Regions from separate parts of the Shewanella rhizosphaerae genome, predicted to be linked through region 1. Evidence: predicted binding sites of a transcription regulator. Region 1 holds the regulator's gene; the other holds the start of a gene.
What was found. Region 1 encodes MetJ, which represses methionine synthesis genes. Its sites were predicted from a motif close to TAGACGTCTAGACGTCTA; they were not measured.
Positions count from the first base shown of each region.

Region 2: metH (methionine synthase) is a predicted target of MetJ. The motif match lies at 6,201-6,218, and genes of this name have one in related genera.

Region 1 covers NZ_CP080420.1:578,023-588,478, reverse strand. Annotated here, with positions in the region: gene metF (methylenetetrahydrofolate reductase) at 101-991, opposite strand; gene K0I63_RS02640 (bifunctional aspartate kinase/homoserine dehydrogenase II) at 1,256-3,649, opposite strand; gene metB (cystathionine gamma-synthase) at 3,669-4,835, opposite strand; gene metJ (met regulon transcriptional regulator MetJ) at 5,059-5,373, shown strand; gene K0I63_RS02625 (sulfite exporter TauE/SafE family protein) at 5,452-6,192, shown strand; gene K0I63_RS02620 (conjugal transfer protein TraF) at 6,255-7,451, opposite strand; gene K0I63_RS02615 (c-type cytochrome) at 7,964-8,293, shown strand; gene K0I63_RS02610 (DUF3373 domain-containing protein) at 8,358-10,070, shown strand; gene K0I63_RS02605 (tetrathionate reductase family octaheme c-type cytochrome) at 10,115-10,456, shown strand, end outside.
Region 2 covers NZ_CP080420.1:805,623-816,078, forward strand. Annotated here, with positions in the region: gene K0I63_RS03655 (hypothetical protein) at 497-1,429, opposite strand; gene K0I63_RS03660 (hypothetical protein) at 1,422-1,697, opposite strand; gene metH (methionine synthase) at 2,398-6,120, opposite strand; gene K0I63_RS03670 (histidine phosphatase family protein) at 6,450-7,061, shown strand; cobalamin riboswitch at 7,113-7,291, shown strand; gene K0I63_RS03675 (ABC transporter ATP-binding protein) at 7,396-8,352, shown strand; gene K0I63_RS03680 (FecCD family ABC transporter permease) at 8,339-9,382, shown strand; gene cobT (nicotinate-nucleotide--dimethylbenzimidazole phosphoribosyltransferase) at 9,515-10,456, shown strand, end outside.

The sequences.
Region 1 (10,456 bases):
CAATCATAGAAGAAAAACCACACCAGGACTATTGATAATAGCTACAAAAAAGCCCCACCTATCGAGGCGGGGCTAGACGTCTATCCTGGCTAACGAAATGCTATTTACCGGGTCTTACGCCAAGGGTATGGCAGATGGCATAGGTTAATTCGGCGCGGTTCAGGGTATAGAAGTGGAAGTCTTTCACCCCTTCACGAGACAGCACCTTGACCATGTCGATGGCCACGTTGGCCCCTACCATCTGGCGGGTCGACGGGTCATCGTCTAGCCCCTCAAACTGCCTATGCAGCCAGCTTGGGATAGACACATTGGTCATGCCGGCGAAGCGTTTCAGCTGAGTAAAGTTGGTCACAGGCAGTATGCCCGGCACTATCTCCACATCGATACCAGCGGCCACGCAGCGGTCTCTGAATCTCAGATAAGATTCCACATCGAAGAAGAACTGGGTGATGGCGCGGTTGGCCCCCGCATCTATCTTCTTCTTGAGGTTGATCAGATCCGCCTGGGCATTGGGCGCATCCGGGTGCACCTCAGGATAGGCCGCCACCGAGATATCGAAGTCGGCCACAGATTTGAGCAGACGCACCAGGTCGTTGGCAAAACGGGTCGGCTTAGGACTGCCCGCGGGTAGATCGCCACGCAGTGCAACTATGTCACGTATACCCGAGTTCCAGTAATGCTTTGCCAGCTCGACCAGCTCTTCATCGCTGGCATCGACCAAGGTCAGATGGGGCGCCGCCACCAGATCTGTCTCCTTCTGAATACGCTCGATCACCCCGTGGGTACGATCGCGCACGCCAGAGTTGGCACCATAGGTTACCGAGACAAACTTAGGCTTGAGCGGCTCCAGGCGTCTGATGGAGTTCCACAGAATGGTTTCCATCTCGGGGGTGGCCGGTGGGAAAAACTCGAATGACACATTGATATCACCATTAAGCTCAGACAAGCTTTGATTCAATGAATTGGCGTGTTGTGCGTGATGAAAAGCCATCTTAATTCCCTCAGACCTAGAGCAAAAAATATTTTAGACGTTTGGACGTCTATATGTCCATATACTAGAGAAACTCAGAGTGATGTCAAGCCCAAAAACTGACTCAATAAAAAACAATCTGTTTATAAGATAGTCCGAAAGTGAAACGGCAGGCACAGGCAGGCCTATCTCACCAATTCATCCGGCGAAATGTACTGAAAGAGAGATATAAAGAAAAAGAGAAAAAGCTATAAAAAAGGCCGATGCACGCATCGACCCTTTAAATTACTCTTGCAGGAGATCCCGGCAGATCTGCGCCAGATCCGACTGCACCGCAGCAGCCGTCACCTCGCGCCCGGCGCCCGGGCCACGTATGATCAGCGGATTGTCCTGATAGAAATCGCTGCGAATGACGAAGACATTATCGCCCGGCGTCAAATTGGCATACGGGTGGCTCCTATCGACCCACTGGATTCCCACCTTGGCCTTGAGTTGGCCCTGGTCTGAATCCAATGACGCCACATACCTGAGCACCTTGTTCTGCTCGGCCGCTGCCTGATACTGCTGCAACATCTCGCCATCGAGCTCCGCCATACGCTTGATGAAATCATCCAGCGGGATCTCGGCCAGCTTAGTCGGCACCAGAGACTCCAGCTCGATATCGTCCAGCTCTATGTCGTAACCTATCTCACGGGCCAAGATCAGCAACTTGCGCTGCATGTCCCGGCCGGAGAGGTCGTCGCGGGGATCCGGCTCGGTAATACCCAGCCCCTTAGCCTCCAGCACCAGCTCGGAGAAGGGTTTCTTGGCATCATAGTGCTCGAACAGCCAGCATAGGGTGCCGGAGAAGATGCCGCCGACCGCCTCTATGCTGTCACCGCTGTTATGCAGATCGTTCAGCGCATGTTGCACCGGCAGGCCCGCACCACAGCTGGCGTTATAACGCCAGAACAGACGACGATTGCCCAGCTGCTGCTTCAGCTCCTGATAGAAGGCCAGCGGCCCAGAACCCGCCAGCTTGTTGGCGCTGACGATATGAATGCCGCGAGCAAAAAACTCGGGATATTGCAGGGTGAGATCGGCGCTAGCGCTGATATCCAGGGCGATCAACTCATCGCAATTTAGTGCCTGCAACTGCTCGAACAGATGGGTGTACTGCCAGCCGGTGCCGCGCTCCTCAAAGGCCTGTTGCCAGCTGCTTAAGTCAATATCTGTCTCACTCAGCAGCGCCTTCTTGGAACTCAAGAGTCCTACCAGCTCGACGCTGACCTCAAGCTCCTTATTGAGCACGGGGCGGGCACGTTTGAAGAGATCGATCCAGGCTTCGCCTATGTTGCCTATGCCCAGCAGCAGGACACCGATACGCTTGCGCGGACCGGCGCAGCGTCTGTGCACCTTCTGGGTCAACAGGTTTACCTGCGCCTTAGGCACCAGGGTCACCAGGCTAAGGCCATCATTACACAGAGGATGCGCCTCACGGCTCAACAGACGCGAGAAGCCGCGGCGATAGAGGCTGGCATCGGCGCTCACCAGGGCCACCAAGCCGAGATCGTCGCGCAGCTGTAACTCATCGATTCCCAGCTCGCTGCGCTTGGCCTCGAAGATCGCCTGGGCCTGCTTCTGATTCTCATGGGTAAAGGCCAGCTCGGCGCGGCCGTGGGCCAACGACCAATAGGCCAGTGGCGTCAGGCCAGCCTGGGCAAAACAGGCCAGCAACTGCGGTAACTCGACCCCTATGGTCAGACTAAACAGACTGACGCTGGAGAGGCTGGTCACCACAGGGGCACTGGCCGACGAGCTCTTAGGGGCGATCAGGGTAAAATCTGTATGGGGGGCGTAGCTTGAACGCACCGCCAGGCTGACTTCGGTGTCGAACAGTGGCTGCAGAGTGCGGTTATGCAGCACGGGAGAGCCAAGGTGCGCCAGGCGGTTCGCCTCGGTGAGCGACATGCTCTTAAGCAACTTGGCATCGTTAATTCGGTTCGGGTCGGCGTTAAATACGCCTTCCACATCTGTCCAGATGGTGACACGTTCGATATCCGCCAGGCTAGCCAGTAAGGTGGCGCTAAAATCTGAGCCGTTACGGCCCAGCAGCAGGGTATCGCCCTGCTCGTTGGCGCAGATAAAACCGGTGATCACCAGACGCTCTTGAGGATGGGCCTCGAGCAGCGCCTGCACCTTCTGGCGCGACTCGCCAAGGCGGATCTGCGGTACGGCGCCTTCATCGGCGACCAGTAGGGTGCGGGCATCGACATCGGTCGCCGCCACGCCAGACTCGCGCAACAGCGCCGCCAGCAGACGGGAAGACCAGCGCTCGCCGAAACTTACTACCTGGTTGCGTTGATAATCGTTGAGCTCATCGAGCGACAACAGGCTGGTCAGCTGCGACTTGTCGGTGGCCAGTCGCTCTCTCAGGCTACGGGCCTGCTCGTTGGAGAGCAGCTGCTCGATTAGATTCTGCTGGTAACTCACCAGCACCTGTAACTCTTCCTGCCACAGCTGATCTGTGTCGCACAGCTCCAGCAGGCGATATAGGAAATTGGTACTCTTGCCCGCGGCCGACACTACGATAAGATCATCGCTGTGGCCATGGGTCAGTAAAATGTGGGCGACGCGGCGGTAACAATCTGCATCCGCTAAACTAGAACCACCAAACTTATGCAAATGACAACGTGTCATTATCTGCTCCTCAAACCCTTTAACTACTTACCGCGATAGCCGCTTCTAAACCCGCAAGAATATCTGCCACCAGATCCTCGCCATCTTCTATGCCCACTGACAAACGGATCAGGGTATCTTTCACGCCCGCCTCACGGCGCGCCTCTGGGTCCATGGCTCTGTGGGTCATGGTCGCGGGAACCGCCACCAGACTCTCTACGCCTCCCAGACTCTCGGCTACCGAGAAGTATTGTAACGCATCTAAAAAGGCAACGAGTGCCGATTCGCCACCTTTTAGCTCAAAACTCAGCATAGCGCCGAAGCCCTTCTGCTGTCTGGCCGCAATTTCATGGCCTGGATGCTCGGCAAGCCCCGGATAATACACTTTTTCCACCGCCTTGTGGTCACAAAGCAGTGCCAATACCTTCTGAGCGTTGGCTTGGTGTTCACGAATGCGCACCGCCAGGGTTCTCAGCCCCCTCAGGGTCAGGTAGCTGTCGAAGGCTGACCCCGTCAGACCTAGGGTGTTCGACCACCAGTGCAGCAGCTCGCCCACCTCAGGGGCTTTGGCCACCACGGCGCCGCCCACCACATCGCTGTGACCATTGATATATTTGGTGGTGGAGTGCACCACGATATCGGCCCCCAGCAACAGTGGCTGTTGTAACACAGGAGAGAGGAAGGTGTTGTCCACCACCACCTGAGCACCCACCTTGTGGCTCGCCTGGGCGATGGCCTCTATATCGACTACTCGCAGCAGCGGGTTAGAGGGGGTCTCAAGCCACACCATCTTGGGTGACTGGCTCAGCGCCTGCTCGAGCGCGGCATCATCGGTTTGATCCACCACCAATAGCTTAAAAGCGCCCTTCTTGGCCAGGTTGGTGAAGAGGCGATAGCTGCCGCCATAGCAATCGTGAGGCACCACCAACAGATCCTCTGGGCCCAGCAGGCTAGTCACCAGTGTGATGGCGGCCATGCCGGTACAGGTCACCACGCCGGTCGCCCCTTGTTCCAGTTCGGCAATCGCATCACCGAGAATAGAGCGGGTCGGATTACCTGAGCGGCTGTAATCGAATGCCCGCGGCTGTTGATGCCCTTCAAACGAGTAGTTTGTCGACAGATAGATAGGCGGCACCACGGCACCGTGCTGAGTGTCTGACTCTATGCCTCGTCGTACGGCGGCGGTGGCTAGTTTACGCGCTGTCATCTTCAACTCCTCAAATTGGATCTGGGCAGGCACCTCGGCAAAAGAGATGTCTGGACGTCTAAATGTACCTAAGCCGATAGTGAGCGTCAACAACTTTTGGACGTTTAGACGTCCAAACATTTAGAAATCTATTTGCATTTGCCAAAAATTCGAGGCAATAATTTGACTGTAATTTGTAAGGGTTTAAAATCTGCACCGAATTTTAGAATTTACAGGTGAGTCAATGACTGAGTGGAATGGCGATTATATCAGCCCCTATGCTGAACATGGTAAGAAGAATGAGCAGGTAAAGAAGATCACTGTCTCTATTCCTCTTAAGGTGCTTAAGGTGTTAACCGACGAGCGCACCCGGCGCCAGGTCAACAACTTGCGTCACGCCACTAACAGCGAGCTGCTGTGCGAGGCTTTCCTGCACGCCTACACCGGTCAACCACTCCCCCAAGACGATGACCTGTCTAAAGACAAGCCAGATAGCATCCCAGCCGAAGTCAAACGTCTGATGACCGAGATGGGCATAGAGTGGGAAGAGATGGAGTAATCCACTCACACACGAATCGATAGAGGGATCGCTAGGCGGTCCCTCTTTTAGTTTTCAACCTTAGCCTGGAACATTGCAGTGCCTGCACTTCCGCTCGATCCTCATATTCTGGCGCTAGCCTCGCTTATCGTCTTCGTCGGCGCCCTCACCCAGAGCCTGATCGGTTTCGGCATGGCGGTCGTCGCCGCGCCCCTGCTCTACCTTATCGAGCCATCTCTGGTGCCTGCGCCCGTGATCCTGATGGGCTTCTCTATCGCCCTTCTAACCCTGATCCGTGAGCGTGGCGCCCTGGAATTCAACGGCCTGCAATATGCCTTACTGGGACGCATCCCCGGCGGACTGATCGGCGCCGGCCTGCTCATGGTCGCGCCCCAGGACGTGCTCGGCATGACCATCGCCATCATCGTTGCCATCGCCGTACTGCTGAGCCTGATGCGGCTCAACCTGGTGGTCAACCGCCGCAGCCTGTTTATCGCCGGCGTGATCTCGGGGATCTTTGGCAACATCGCCGCTATCGGCGGACCGCCGCTGGCCATACTGCTCTCGGGTAAAGATGCCAAGCAGTTTCGCGCGGCCCTGTCGGCCTTCTTCATCTTCAGCTCCACCATCGCCATAGTGATCCTAGGGCTTACGGGTCTACTGACCCTGCATCACTTCTACTGCTCGGCGCTGCTGCTCCCCTCTGTGCTGCTGGGTTACCTGATGGCCAATCGCCTGGTGGGACGCATAGACAAGAATAGGACCCGCATCATGACGCTGGTGCTCTGTAGCCTGAGCGCCATCTTGCTGGCCGCCAAGTCCTTAAGTGCCCTGCTCTAACACCTAGGCTCAAGAGAAGGCCGGCATCATAGCCGGCCTTATTGTTTCTAAAAAACCTATCTCTAGAAATGATAGGAGGTCTGAATCACCCCGCCCACGGCGTCATCTGTGCCCACCAGGCCGGTGAGATCCAGATTAAAGGAGCGGCCTATGGTAAAGCCTGTACCCAAGGTATAGAGGTTGCTACTGGTATCTTTCATATCGTGGCGATAGCCGACACGCAGGGCCAGCCAATCGGTCGCCCTCATCTCGCCGCCCAAACGCCAATACTGGGTCTCTCCTATCTCATCGAATCGCTTATGACCATTAAGATCCACATCTGTCGTCAGGCTGAAGTTATCCCAATCATAGGCCACACCTAAGGTATAGAGAGCCTCGACACGGTAGATAAACTTGCGCCCCATCGCCTCGACGGTGTCCAGCTTCTGGCTCACCAGGTTACGTCCCGACAGGCCTATGGTCATGCGTTCGAGTGGCTGAATGGCCACGCCGATATCCAGGTTTGCCACGGTATCGTCGTTGCGGTATTTGTTGTCGTCGAAATCATCGGCGTCAAAGTTGTTGGCGCTGACCACATAGTTATAGGTGTCGATACGCTGAAGCTTGGGCGAGATACCCACGGCGACCGGCATATTGACGATCGACAGCGGGAAGCTAAGGGCCACACCAAGATCTGAGATGGCACCGGCCACCACGGCCCCCTGTGAATCCAGATCGGTAACCGCAGGCGGATTGTTAGGGTCAAGATTGGTCAGGGCGTCTATGTCGCTGTCCTCGATCACCGCCACGCTCACCGCATCGATATAGGTCTTGTAAAAGATCGACATAGGCATGCGCTTGGTCGGTAAAACCACGGAAAAACCTAGCCCCACGCTGCCATAGGCATTTTCACCATCGAGGGACTTGAGATCGGCGACCAGCATGTCGCGGTAATTGGTGATCCCAGTGACGTCGCTGGCATTGATGGCCGCCTCCAGACCGTCATAGGAGGCCTGCAGGGCGTCGAACTTATCGGTCAGGTTATCGATATTGGCTGCCTCGGCGCCCAGCACGGGCAACATCACCGCGCCGCCGGAATACTTGGGGGCATGAATGGCTAACAGGGCGGGATTGATAAAGGCGGCACCTTCGCGGTTAGAGGCCGCGACCCCGGTTCCGCCCATGGCATCACTACGGGCCTCGTTGTAGAGGGAGGCGGCAGATACCAATGAGGCACTACCAGACAATAACACTGCGATGACCAAGCTAAGGTATTTCATCTCATTCACCCCGTTCATTATTTTTGTTCTCGCTCAGGAATCTACCCGAGTCGTCTTTAAAGATAGACTAAGACGGCTAAAAAGTGCTCTCAAAACAGCTCGATCAGACACTTTTTTTTAAATCATTTCGCCGCCCCTTCCCATTGCCAGAGAAACCTGCCGATTCGGTTCGCCACTCAGCCCGTTAAAACAGGCCCATTTGCAATACAAAAACAAGCAAAAATACCTATTTAGAGAGAGCTGAAATAATAAAGTGTGATCTAACTAGGTAGTTTCTCCCCGAGAGCAAGATCACAAGATAGCAAAACCTTAAAAACAAAAATCATTAAATTTCATTGCATTACACCTTGTTCATTAGATTTTTATCCATGATATTTTTATCAATTAGATTTTTTTCATGAAGGTGATCAACATCAAATTTACAACTACCCCCTTTTGGTAAATTTTCCAACAAGAAACAAGCATTTTGTTTCAGGTTAATAAATCGCTCAGAGTAGCGGTTAAGGAAAATGATGATGAAAAACGTTGCCAAAATAGCTACATGCTTACTCCTCGCCTTCACCGTAGGCGGACAAGTCTACGCCGTCGACGGTGGTAACCCTAAGAAAGGGAAACATCTTTATAAAAAAGAGTGCAAAGCCTGCCACAGCAAGGGCGATGCCGCCGGTGAACTCACGCCCATGAGCAAGACCATGAGCCAGTGGGATCGCTTCTTCAAGCGCGACATGCACAGCGCCCAACCAGACGTATTTAAAAAGCTCTCCGACAAAGAACGCCTTGATATCCAGCAGTTCTTATACGACCACGCGGCCGACTCAGATCAGCCACAGACTTGCGGTTAACCACAGATTTCGTAATCGAAGCGCTCATTCACCGCTCCCGATGAGCGCCTAAGGAGAGATTCACATGCGTACTCTACTGTCTATATTGATCGCTAACGCTCTGGCTATGTCAGGCTCAGTCTATGCCGCCGATAGCGATGCGCAAAAAATAGCCGAACTTAAACAACAACTTGCCGATCTCACCGAAGAGATCGATCAGATCAACAGCCGCGTCGATAAGAACGAGCGCCACACCGCTCTCGACCGATTAGAGATCACTGGCGATTTCCGTACCAAGGCCCATTCATTGCACTACCAAAATGTCACCTGGAACCCTGCAATCAAGGTGGACTTCAACGATTTTGGTGCTAAAGCCATGTCTGGTGCCTTTGGTATGCCTAACGATCCCAACTCCCCCCTGGGACAGATGATGGCGGCCAATCCGGATCTTGCCGCCGCCTTCCAGAGCGGCATGCTACAAGGCGTGATGCCTTACGTGCTGGCCCCCAAGACCACCCAAGATATCAACAACGACATCTTCTATACCACGCGTCTGCGACTCAACCTCAAGGCCAAGGTATGGGATAACGTCAGCTTCGCCGGCCGTCTCAGCATGTACAAAAACTGGGGCGACTCCACAGGTGTTCAAGTCTTCGACTCATGGCGCTCCTTCACCATGGACGGCACCAACAGTGGTAACACCAGCGGCGACTGGCTCAGGGTAGAACGCGCCTACTTCGACTGGAAGAACATAGGTGGCAGCAACACCTACCTCTCTATCGGTCGTCGTCCATCTACCTATGGCCCACCAACCCAATATCGTGAAAACGAGAAACGCGGCGGTACACCATCGGGTCACCTAGTTAACTTCAACTTCGATGGTCTAACTCTGGGTTACAAGCTGGGTGAGATCACCGGCATCGAAGGTCAGGTAGTGCGCTTCTGTTACGGCCAGGGCTTCGAGTCACAGTGGGGCAATGGTGAGATGTTTGGCGATATCGTCACCAAAGACACCCACCTAGGCGGCTTTAACATAGATGCCATCAACGACGGTAACCACTTCCTGCAATTCACCCTGTTTGGCGCCAAAGATATCAACGATGGCTTCAAGGGCACCATGGCCTTCCCAACACAGCTAGCGGGAATCTTTGCCCCCACCATGTATCAGGACATGCAGAAGTTCAGCAACTTCAACTTCCAGACCCGAGTACAGCCTAGCGGCGTGATCGGCGACATGTACCTGGGCGGCATCGGCTACGCCTACGAGAGCGATGAAGACTTCAAGGCCTTCGCCTCTTTCGGTTGGACCCGCGCCGAAGGCAACGGTAATGCCGGTATGTTTGGTGGCATGCTCAGCGATGCGGTATTCGAAGCACAGCTCAATGCCGACGGCAGCGAGATCATCATGATGCCAAGCGCCGCCGATGAGAACGACACCAAAGATGGTTACGGTATCTATGTGGGTATTCAGATCCCAGCGCCTTACGGCAAGTTCGGCCTCGAGTATAACTATGGTTCCAAGTACTGGACCCCATTTACTCAGGCACAAGACGATCCTATCGGCAGCAAGCTGGCTACCCGTGGTCATGTGGCCGAGGCCTACTATATGTTTGATATCAACCCAAGAATGTTTATCAAACTCGCTGGTCTCTACTACGACTACGAATATACCGGCAGTGGCACTCCGGTGGGCGCCCCACAAAAAGTGGATGATGTGATCGCTGGCTCTGCCTTCTCCATGTTGCCAGTAGTCGATACCGCCTATGACATCAATGCCTCACTCGTCGTCAACTTCTAACTAAGCTATCTCCCCCGGCCTAGGCCGGGGGTAGGGAACAGACAATGAAACACACACATTCTCTCACGGCGATGTTTGCTGCAGGGATCTTCGGCTTGGCCAGCCTCAATGCCATCGCCGAAAACCCGCATAAGGAAGCCATTCAGGGACCCTTTACCCAGGGCTCTCAGGTGACCGAGCAGTGCATCGAATGCCATGAAGATCACGCCAAAGACTTTATGAAGTCGTCTCACTGGACCTGGGAGCTAGAACAGAAGCTGCCCGGACGCACGGTAAAACGGGGTAAGAAGAACGCCATCAACAACTTCTGTACTTCTATCGCCGGTAACGAGCCTAGATGTACCAGCTGTCACGCAGGCTATGGCTGGAAAGACAACAACTTCGAC
Region 2 (10,456 bases), 230 kb from region 1:
CTCATACTCCAATGAAAATCGCCTAAAGATTCGGATGGAACTTCTGTCCCCCCGAGCCTTAGCCATTGTCCATGATGGCTACACGGCATTTTCATCTGTGTATTTCGGCTCTGGCATCCTGCTTCGCTCTAATTCCTGCATCCGTGTAGTCGTCGGTAACTTCAATGGAGGGCTATCAGATATGAAATATAGTAGCTAAAATTACGATTAGAAAATACAACTAGATTTCTTACTCTATATCTAGTTCCTGTGTTGAATAGTTCGTGATTTTTAGAATTAGTCGATGCTTTGCATAATGTTTTGGTAGGTTGGTTAAATAACAAATTTAGTTAATAAATGTGTCAGTTGAACTGGTCTGTATCATATTGGTATAAAACTAATGATGTGAAAGCGTTGTGGATTTATGTTTCTATCTTAGTATTTGAATCTGTGTTCTAATATTGCCTTTCGGCTCTTGTTTTTAACGCATATAGAGCCGAAAGGTAAATTTAAGGTTTTATTCTGAGCTTTTCATTCTTTTTAGATCGATGATAATTACAGAACCTCCACCACCTCTTACTGTTGCGCTTCCATCTCCAAAATATACATTGATACCTTCTATTGTGACTAAGTAGTTAGCTAGTGCGACTAAATCACCAACTTCTTGTTGATTTTTTTGACTGTCTTTTACATTTCTTAGGTACTCATTGACAGTATACTTTGAACGAGGGATTCTCTTCCCTGTAGCATCGTAGGCATCTTTAAAGGTCAATTCAATAGTTATTCTAGTTCCACCATATAATACTGCGTGGGATACGCCGAATGTAACAGATGTATTATCCTTGAATACAAAATTTACGTTTACACTCATTGGGTTAGATAAAGAGATTATGCCTTTTCCAATGCCAAAGTTATTCCTTATTACTGCCCATTGTGAATCTGCAACTGAATATTGCTCTTTCATTTCAGGCATATTGTTAATCAGCTCTGTTGCATACCCAGTGAAATCTTCTTTAGCTTCTAGAGCCGTGAAAGCAGAATCAAAGCTGCCATCTTCTGGCAAAACAATAGGCGAGCTAAAAAGCTCTTTTTGAGCTTTCATTTGTGCAGCTAAAATTTTTAGGATAGGCGTTCCCATTGTTTGAGCTAATTGGCTATTTGGGCCATGAGTTGTAATGTGCTTGGCCCAGTATTCAGGTCTATAACTCTCTTCGTCCCAATCACTTCCACCACTACTTATGGTTCTATATTCATCAATCGTAATTTGACTATTTTGAACATCATAGACGTATACTTTATATGTGTTTGAATTACTTATATCACTGGCCATGAGGCTTTTTTGTGCCGCAGTACAATCACTGCAATCTACGATTGCATTCGTTTGAGCTTGTGCAAATAAAGATGCAAAAAATAGTATTAAAGTTGAGGGGATTTGTATTAGTTTATTCATGTTCTACATACTCCTTTATTGAGAACAGATTGTTGTTTTTACATATATCGAATGTAAAGGGAGGGTAATATCCTGTCAACCCATAAATATTAATGGTTTTTTGCTGTTTTTGTAGGGGGTTATTTTTAAATATGTTTGTTTTGAATTTGTTTTGAATTTGTTTTGAATTTGTTTTGAATTTGTTTTGAATTTGTTTTGAATTTGCTTTGGGTTTGTTTTGAATTTGCTTTGGGTTTGTTTTGAATTTGTTGTTGGCTTGCTGGGGCATTTTGTTTCTTATGTTGGTTTTTTGACAATTCTTATATTTTTTGAGGATAACGCACTCAATGGGTTAAATGTATAGACGTTGTGGGTACCGGGTGAAGATGGAGCGAGTAAAAGGCTGAGCAGCATAGGGCTAGCATTTTATATTGCTATGGTGAGCATCATTTTATCTGGGCTAATATTTTCTAGCCTGTATCCCAGCTCGTTTATGGGCATAATCACTCAAAGTTTTCTAAATGCCATAGTTTACGCGCTTGTAGTGGCGATTCCCTTCATTGCCCTAGAAAGGTATTTAACTCAAAAAGGTATCCTGTTAGATACCAATGACCAGGGGGACTGACCCTTCAGAATAGGTTAGATGCTACAACAAGTCCCCATCGAAGTTGCCGAAATACGCAGATGAAAATGCCGTGTGACCATCATGGATGATGGGCAAGGCTCGGGGGGACAGGAGTCCCATCCGAGTCGTTAGGTGATTTTCTTTGGAGTATGAGGGCAAACAACTTCGTCTGGGGCGCCGAGGGATTTCCAAAAGGGGAACAGGCGCTTTTCCCCTTTTGGTCGGATGTGGGTTGAAGACCCACGACTTCTGCGGTAGCAAGACCGCTAATCTTCACGGATATTGGGAGGTATCCCAACATTTAATTCCAAACGAAGTTTGGACAATCAAAGGAGTCAAGGTTATGACTCCTGATCACTTCCCGTTAAACATCATAATCGAGTACCGGCGCCAACCAGCGCTCTGTCTCCTCGATACTCATCCCCTTACGCTTGGCGTAATCCTCCACCTGATCTTTACCTATGTTGGTCACGCCGAAGTAACGTGACTGTGGGTGGGCGAAGTACCAGCCGGAGACGGCGGCGGTGGGGAACATGGCGTAGCTCTCGGTGATCTTGAGATCTATGGTCTCGTCGGGCTTTAGTAGCTCCCACAGCAGGCCTTTCTCTGTGTGATCCGGGCAGGCGGGGTAACCGGGGGCCGGACGTATGCCCTTGTATTTCTCGCGGATCAGCGCCTCGTTATCCAGGTTCTCATCGGCGGCGTAGCCCCAGAACTCCTTACGCACCCGCTCGTGCATCCGTTCGGCGAAGGCCTCGGCCAGACGGTCGGCTAGACACTTGAGCATGATGGCGCTGTAGTCGTCATGGTTGGCCTCGAAGCGGGCCACATGTTCGTCGATGCCGTGTCCTGCGGTGACGGCGAAGCCACCCATGTAATCGGCGACGCCAGAGTCTTTCGGCGCGACGAAGTCGGCGAGACAGAAGTTGTCGTTGCCCACACGTTCTATCTGCATCCGCAGATGGTGAGTGGTCATCTCAACCTTGCTACGGCTCTCGTCTGTGTAGATCTCGATATCATCATAATTGACCGTGTTGGCCGGGAAGAGGCCGATGACCGCCTTGGCCGTGAGCCACTTCTCATCGATTATGGTCTTGAGCATCGCCTTGGCATCTTGATAGAGCTTGCGCGCCTCTTCGCCTACCACCTCGTCATCGAGGATCTTGGGGAAGTGGCCGTGTAGCTCCCAGCTGCGGAAAAATGGCGTCCAGTCGATGCGATCGACCAGGTCTTCCAGCGGATAGTCGTCAAACACCTGTCTGCCCAGTTGATTCGGAACGAAAGGCGTATGGGCGTTCCAGTCTTGCTGGCAGCGATTTTCCCGTGCGGCCTCCAGGGAGACGATCTGCTTGCGCTTGGCCTGTGAGTTGCGTTTGTCGCGCATCACCCGATATTCCTCGTAGGCGGCATCTATGGTCGCCTGACGGGTCTCCTTGTTGATCAGCTTGGCCACCATGGGCACGGCGCGCGAGGCGTCGGCGATATAGATGGCGCCTTCGGGGGCGTGGGGTGCGATTTTCACTGCGGTGTGGATCTTGGAGCAGGTGGCGCCGCCTATGATGGAGGGAATATTCAGCCCCGCCTTGTGGAAGGCTTTGACGTTGTGCACCATCTCATCCAAGCTCGGGGTGATAAGCCCCGACATGCCTATGATATCTACCTTTTCCGCCTTGGCGACCTCTATGATCTTCTCGACGGGCACCATGACGCCGAGGTCCACCACCTCGTAGCCGTTACAGGCTAGCACCACGCCGACGATGTTCTTGCCTATGTCGTGCACGTCGCCTTTAACCGTCACCATGAGGATCTTGCCGTTGGACTCGCCCTCGACTTTTTCCGCCTCTATGTAGGGGTTGAGGTAGGCCACCGCCTTCTTCATCACCCGCGCCGATTTCACCACCTGGGGCAGGAACATCTTGCCCGAGCCAAACAGATCGCCGACCACGTTCATGCCATCCATCAGCGGGCCTTCGATCACATCCAGCGGACGACTGGCCAGCTGGCGGGCTTCTTCGGTGTCCTGGTCGATAAAGTCGGTGATCCCCTTGACCAGGGCGTGCTCCAGCCGTTTGTTGACTGGCCAGCTGCGCCACTCGAGATCTTCCTTCTTGGCGCCCGCCGCACCGTCGCCACGGTACTGCTCGGCGATCTCCAGCAGTTGTTCTGTGTTGTTGGACCCTTCCACCGGGCAGGGCAGATTCTGCACCACGGCCTCTACCCTGGCCTTAAGCTCGGGATCGATATCGTCATAGATCGCCAGCTGCCCGGCGTTGACTATGCCCATGTCCATCCCCGCTTGGATGGCGTGATAGAGGAACACGGCGTGGATCGCCTCGCGCACCGGGTTGTTGCCACGGAAGGAGAAGGAGACGTTAGACACGCCGCCGGAGATCATGGCATGGGGCAGGGTACGTTTGATCTCGCGGGTCGCCTCGATGAAATCCACCGCATAGTTGTCGTGCTCGTCGATGCCGGTGGCGATGGCGAAGATGTTGGGGTCGAAGATGATATCTTCCGGCGGGAAGCCGACCTTATCCACCAATACCCGGTAGGCGCGGGTACAGATCTCTATCTTGCGCGCCATGGTGTCGGCCTGGCCAACTTCGTCGAAGGCCATGATGATGGCCGCCGCGCCGTAGCGCTTCACTAGGGTGGCCTGCTCGATAAACTTGGCCTCGCCCTCCTTGAGGGAGATGGAGTTCACCACGCCCTTGCCCTGAATGCACTTGAGTCCGGCCTCGATCACCTCCCACTTGGAGGAGTCGATCATGATAGGCACCCGGCTGATGTCCGGCTCGGAGGCGATAAGGTTGAGGAACTTCTGCATCACCTCGACGCCGTCCAGCATCCCCTCGTCCATGTTGATATCGATGATCTGGGCACCGTTTTCCACCTGATCCCGGGCCACCGACAGCGCCTCTTCATATTCGCCCGTCTTGATAAGGCGTAGAAACTTGGCCGAGCCGGTCACGTTGGTGCGCTCGCCCACGTTCACAAACAGGGAATCGGCATCTATGGTCAGCGGCTCCAGGCCTGAGAGGCGACAGGCCACCGGCAGATCGGGCAATTTACGGGCGCTATGCTTGATGACGGCGGCGCGGATCGCCTTGATATGGTCTGGCGTGGTGCCGCAGCAGCCGCCTATGATGTTGAGCAGGCCTTCCTCGGCCCAGGGGCCAATCACCTCGGCCATCTGCTCCGGGGTCTCGTCATAGCCGCCAAACTCGTTGGGCAGGCCGGCGTTGGGGTGCGCCGACACATAGCACTCGGCGATCTTCGACAGTTCCTCCACATAGGGGCGCAGCTCCTGTGGCCCCAAGGCGCAGTTGAGGCCGATGGAGAGCGGCTTCACGTGGCGCAGCGAATTATAGAAGGCTTCTGTAGTTTGGCCCGTCAGGGTGCGGCCCGAGGCATCGGTAATGGTGCCCGAGATCATCACGGGCAGGCGTTGGCCCAGTTGTTCGAACAATGTCTCGATGGCAAACAGCGCCGCCTTGGCATTGAGGGTATCGAAGATGGTCTCGACCATGATGATGTCCGCGCCGCCCTCGATAAGGGCCTGGGTCGACTCGATATAGGCTTCCACAAGGTCATCGAAATGGATATTACGATAGCCAGGGTCGTTCACATCCGGGCTGATAGAGCAGGTGCGGTTGGTGGGGCCGAGAACCCCGGCCACATAGCATTGACGGCCGGTTTCGGCGGCCACCTCATCACAGGCGGCGCGGGCGAGGCGAGCGCCTTCTAAGTTGATCTCCCGTGACAGCGACTGCATCTCATAGTCGGCCATGGCCACCTGAGTGGCGTTGAAGGTGTTGGTCTCTATGATGTCGGCGCCTGCCAGCAGGTAATCTCTGTGGATCTGCTTGATAAGCTCGGGTTGGGTCAGCACCAACAGGTCGTTGTTACCCTTGAGATCGCAGGGCCACTCGGCAAAGCGTTCGCCGCGAAAGTCGGCCTCCTCCAGTTTGTGGTTCTGGATCATGGTGCCCATGGCGCCGTCGAGGATCAAAATTTCCTTATCGAGCCGCGCGCGGATCGCGTCGTTAATCTGCCTTACGTTTCGAACAGGGGATTGGGTCGCCATAACTTTCACCTACTTCAACTGACCTATTGCCTAAACTGCCGCGTCTATCGATTTGACGTGCTATTTTTATTTTGGATGTATAAACGTATAGACGTCTATACTAATCGACTTATAATACCCAGGGCAAGTCAAATGAGTATAAGCTTAAATCTGGTTTGGCTTCGAGGAAGAATGGCGGCTAAGCCGCGTTCTCATGGCAAAAGGCTCTCCCCTTGAAAGTGGGTGAATCTGAAAGTTTTTCAAGGCCTTATTTATCTTTCATTGCCAAGGGATACTTCCAGAGAGTATCCTGCTAACCATCTAGATTTTAAAGGTTTAATGCTGCAGTTATGACGCAAACGACACTCTATTTGATGCGCCACGGCGAATGTGAAGGCGGCAATCTGCTGCGCGGCCATAGCGATCAACCTCTCACAGAGATAGGCTTCGCCCAGATGCAGCTGGCCTATGCCAAGCTGCCCCAGGCGGTGGACAGGGTGATCAGCTCGCCGCTCAAGCGTTGCCGTGTATTTGCCGAGCACCTCACCGCTAAGAATCAGGTGAAGGTGGCCCTGGATGCCGGGCTCAAGGAGATCTACTTCGGCCGCTGGGATGGCCAGCCTATCCCTGAGCTGCATGCCGATCATGGCGAGGAGTTGAGTGCCTATTGGCAAGACCCTTGGGCCAATCCGCTGCCCGAGGGGGAGCCCATGGCTGAGTTCGAGCGGCGTGTCGACGAGGTGGTCGAGCAGTTGGTGCATCAGCATTGCGGCGAGGCCTTGTTACTGCTCACTCACGGCGGCGTGATACGCCACCTGATGGCCAAGGCCCTGGGGGTAGAGCGCGCCGTGGGCTTCTATACCCGGCTGAGTTTGGACTACGGCAGCGTGGTCAAGATAAGTCACTATCGCGACAAGGCGGGGGAGGGCTACTGGCGTCTGCACTGGCATGACGCCGATTGAGTCTGTCCTTGTGTCTGCGGCAAAATTTAGCATAATAACCGGGCGCAGGGACCGCCTGCGCCGGGAGTATGGTGTCGAGATCGCCAAGGCGATAACTCGGACTTAATAGGGAATTGGGGAAGGCCTCGCGCCGCTAGCCCAAACTGTGCCCGCAACTGTGAGTGTGCCGCTAGGTCTAAGTCGACCGGTTTGCCACGAGTCAGGATACCTGCCTACTCTCCAACCACTATCTCAAGCGGGTGACTTGAGGGAGCCAATAGATGAAGAATACCTCGGGGCCGAGTCTGGTCCAAGGGCGAGGGCGCCTCGGCGCTGCTCCCCGGAGGGCGCGATCTTGAGCGCCCCTAGTCAGGCATCACAAACAGAATCACTCCTGTCTCACGGCGCCAGTGAAGGATCGAACCTAGGTGCAGGCGATGGCGCCTGCGCGCGCCCGGCGCTGTCGGTACGGGATCTCAGCTGGCGCTGCGGCGAGCGCGCCATCCTTTCTGGGGTCAAGTTGGATCTGCTAGAGGGTAAGATGCTGGGGATCATAGGCCCCAATGGCGCTGGTAAGTCCAGCCTGCTGCGCTGCCTCTATCGTTTCCTTACGCCTAGCAGCGGCGAGATCCAACTGTTTGGTCAGCCAATCGCCAGCCTGAGCGCCAGGGCCTTTGCCCGCGAGGTGGCCGTTGTGCTGCAAGACACGCCTCAGCATTTCGACATGACCACGGCCCAGCTGGTGGCATTGGGGCTTACGCCACATAAGGCCGCCTTCTCCATGACCACTAAGGCTGACCGCCTGGCGGTGAGTCAGGCCCTGGAGACAGTTGGGCTCAAGGATCGCGCCGGACAGACCTATGCCTCCCTGTCCGGGGGCGAGAAGCAGCGGGCGCTGATCGCCCGCGCCATAGTGCAGCAGCCTAAGCTGTTGATCCTCGATGAGCCCACCAATCACCTGGATATCCGCTATCAGATCCAGATCCTCGAGCTGCTCAAGGCCCTGGGGGTGACTGTGGTGATCTCGATTCACGACCTCAATCTCGCCAGCGCCCTGTGCGATCAGCTTTTGCTGCTGGATCAGGGCAAGGCGGTGGCTCAAGGCTCGCCCAAACAGGTGCTGAGCGAGGCGCAGATCGCCAGGGTGTTCGGCGTCTGCTGTCAGGTATCGTCCCATCCACAGCACGGCAACCCGCAGATTAACTATTTCTATGGCTATCACCTTCAAGATGGCGGTCAGAGTGCTCAGCACTGCAATGACTTGGGTGACCAGCCCCTTGAGGCGAAGGAGGCTAACCATGATGAGCGCTAGCCTGAGTCTGGGAAGAGGCTATAGTCCGCTGCAACACCTGGCCTTCGTCTGCCTGGGACTGCTGACCCTGGCGACTCCTGTGCTGGCGGTGAGCTTCGGCGCGGCGCAGATAGGCGTCGCCGAGGTGCTTGAGGTGCTGCTGGCCAAGCTGAGCGGCGCCGATCCCGGCGGCGTGACCGCAAGAATATTGATTGAGCTGCGCCTGCCACGCATCCTGCTGGCCTTCATTGCCGGCTTCGGCCTGGCGCTGGCGGGCGCCGTGTTGCAGACGGTGACTCGCAATCCCCTGGCCGACCCCTATCTGTTTGGCATCTCCTCGGGCGCCAGTCTGGGGGCGGTTGTGGTGATCACCCTGCTGGGCGGTGTCGGCGGCGCTTTGGCCAGTGTCGGCCTGCCGCTTGGCGCCTTTATCGGTGCCAGCCTGGCGGTGCTCATGGTGTTGGCCCTGTGCGGGCGGGATCTCAACACCCAGATAGAGCGCATGTTGCTCTCCGGGGTGGCGATCTCCTTCCTGTTTGGCGCGCTGGCCAGCCTGATGCTCTATTTCTCCGGGCCGCAATCGGCCGCCTCTGTGCTGTTCTGGAGCCTGGGCAGCTTTGCTAAGGCGAGCTGGCAGATGCTCTGGCTGCCCTGGCTGCTGGTGTTGGCGGCGAGCGCCATCTTGCTACTGCTTAAGCGGCAGATCCTCGCCATTCAGGCGGGGGATGAGACCGCCCATACCCTGGGCATTCGGGTGCAGCGCCTGCGTCTCGTCAGCCTGCTGCTCTGCTCGCTGATCACCGCCGTCCTGGTGGCCAACTGTGGCGGCATCGGCTTCGTCGGCCTGATGGTGCCCCACATGGTGCGGCTATTGCTGCCCGGGCGTTTCGCCCTGCTGCTGACGGCCCTGGTGGGCGGCCTGTTTATGATCTGGGTAGATGTGCTGGCGCGCTGCCTGCTCAGCTATCAGGAGCTGCCGGTGGGGATCATCACGGCTGTGATAGGCAGCCTCTTCTTCCTGTTTATCCTGGGCGGCAAGCGTGGCAACTAGCTTAGGTCCTCTGTGTATGGAAGGAGAAGCGTCAGGATGGAGAAGAGTATTGAACTGTGCCGAACTATGCCTGCAAAGAAGGTGTGGATTGGAAAGAATCGAGAACGAGGGCGAGCGATATGAGGTACCAGTATGTTTGAAGTCACTGAGGTAAGTAGCGAGTTCGATGCCAAGATCCAGCAGAAAATAGACACTAAGACCAAGCCTCTCGGCGCCCTCGGCGCGCTCGAGACCCTGGCGATGACTATCGCCAGGGTGCTGGGTCCAGACAAGCCGCAGATAACCAAACCAACCCTTTTGGTGTTTGCCGGCGATCACGGCATCGCCGCCTCCGGCGTCTCCATCGCGCCGAGTGAGGTGACTACCCAGATGGTGATGAATTTCCTCAAGGTCGGCGCGGCCATCAATCTGTTCTGTGCCCAGGGAGGGATCACCATGGAGGTGATCGACTGCGGCATCGCCCAGGAGATTCATGATCAGCCTAAGCTTATCAACCACAGGTTGGGGGCTGGCACAGGTGCGATTCATCGCGAGCCCGCCATGACCCTGGGCGCGGTCAAGCAGGGCTTCGCCATGGCCAGGGAGCGAGTCGCGCTGCATCACGGCCGCGGCTGTAACCTGATCGCCTTCGGCGAGATGGGCATAGGCAACACCAGCTCGGCGGCGGCCATCATGGCGGCGCTGATGGGGCGCGAGGCGGCCGAGTGTGTCGGTCGGGGCACAGGCATAGATGCCGCCACCCTGGCACGCAAACAGCTGCTGGTGGAGCAGGCGCTGCATCTGCACCGCGAGCAGCTTGACGACCCCTATGGCGTGCTGGCCTGCCTGGGTGGCTTCGAGATAGTGCAGATGACGGGCGCCATACTGGCGGCGGCGGAGCTGAAGATGCTGGTGCTGATCGACGGCTTCATCGCCACGGCGGCGGCGCTGGCGGCGGTGACTATCGCGCCCCACGCCCGGGACTATATGATCTTCGCCCACGAGTCTGGCGAGCGCGGCCACAAACTGATGCTGGAGCATCTCAATGCCCAGCCGCTCTTGTCTCTCGGACTGCGTCTTGGTGAGGGAACCGGG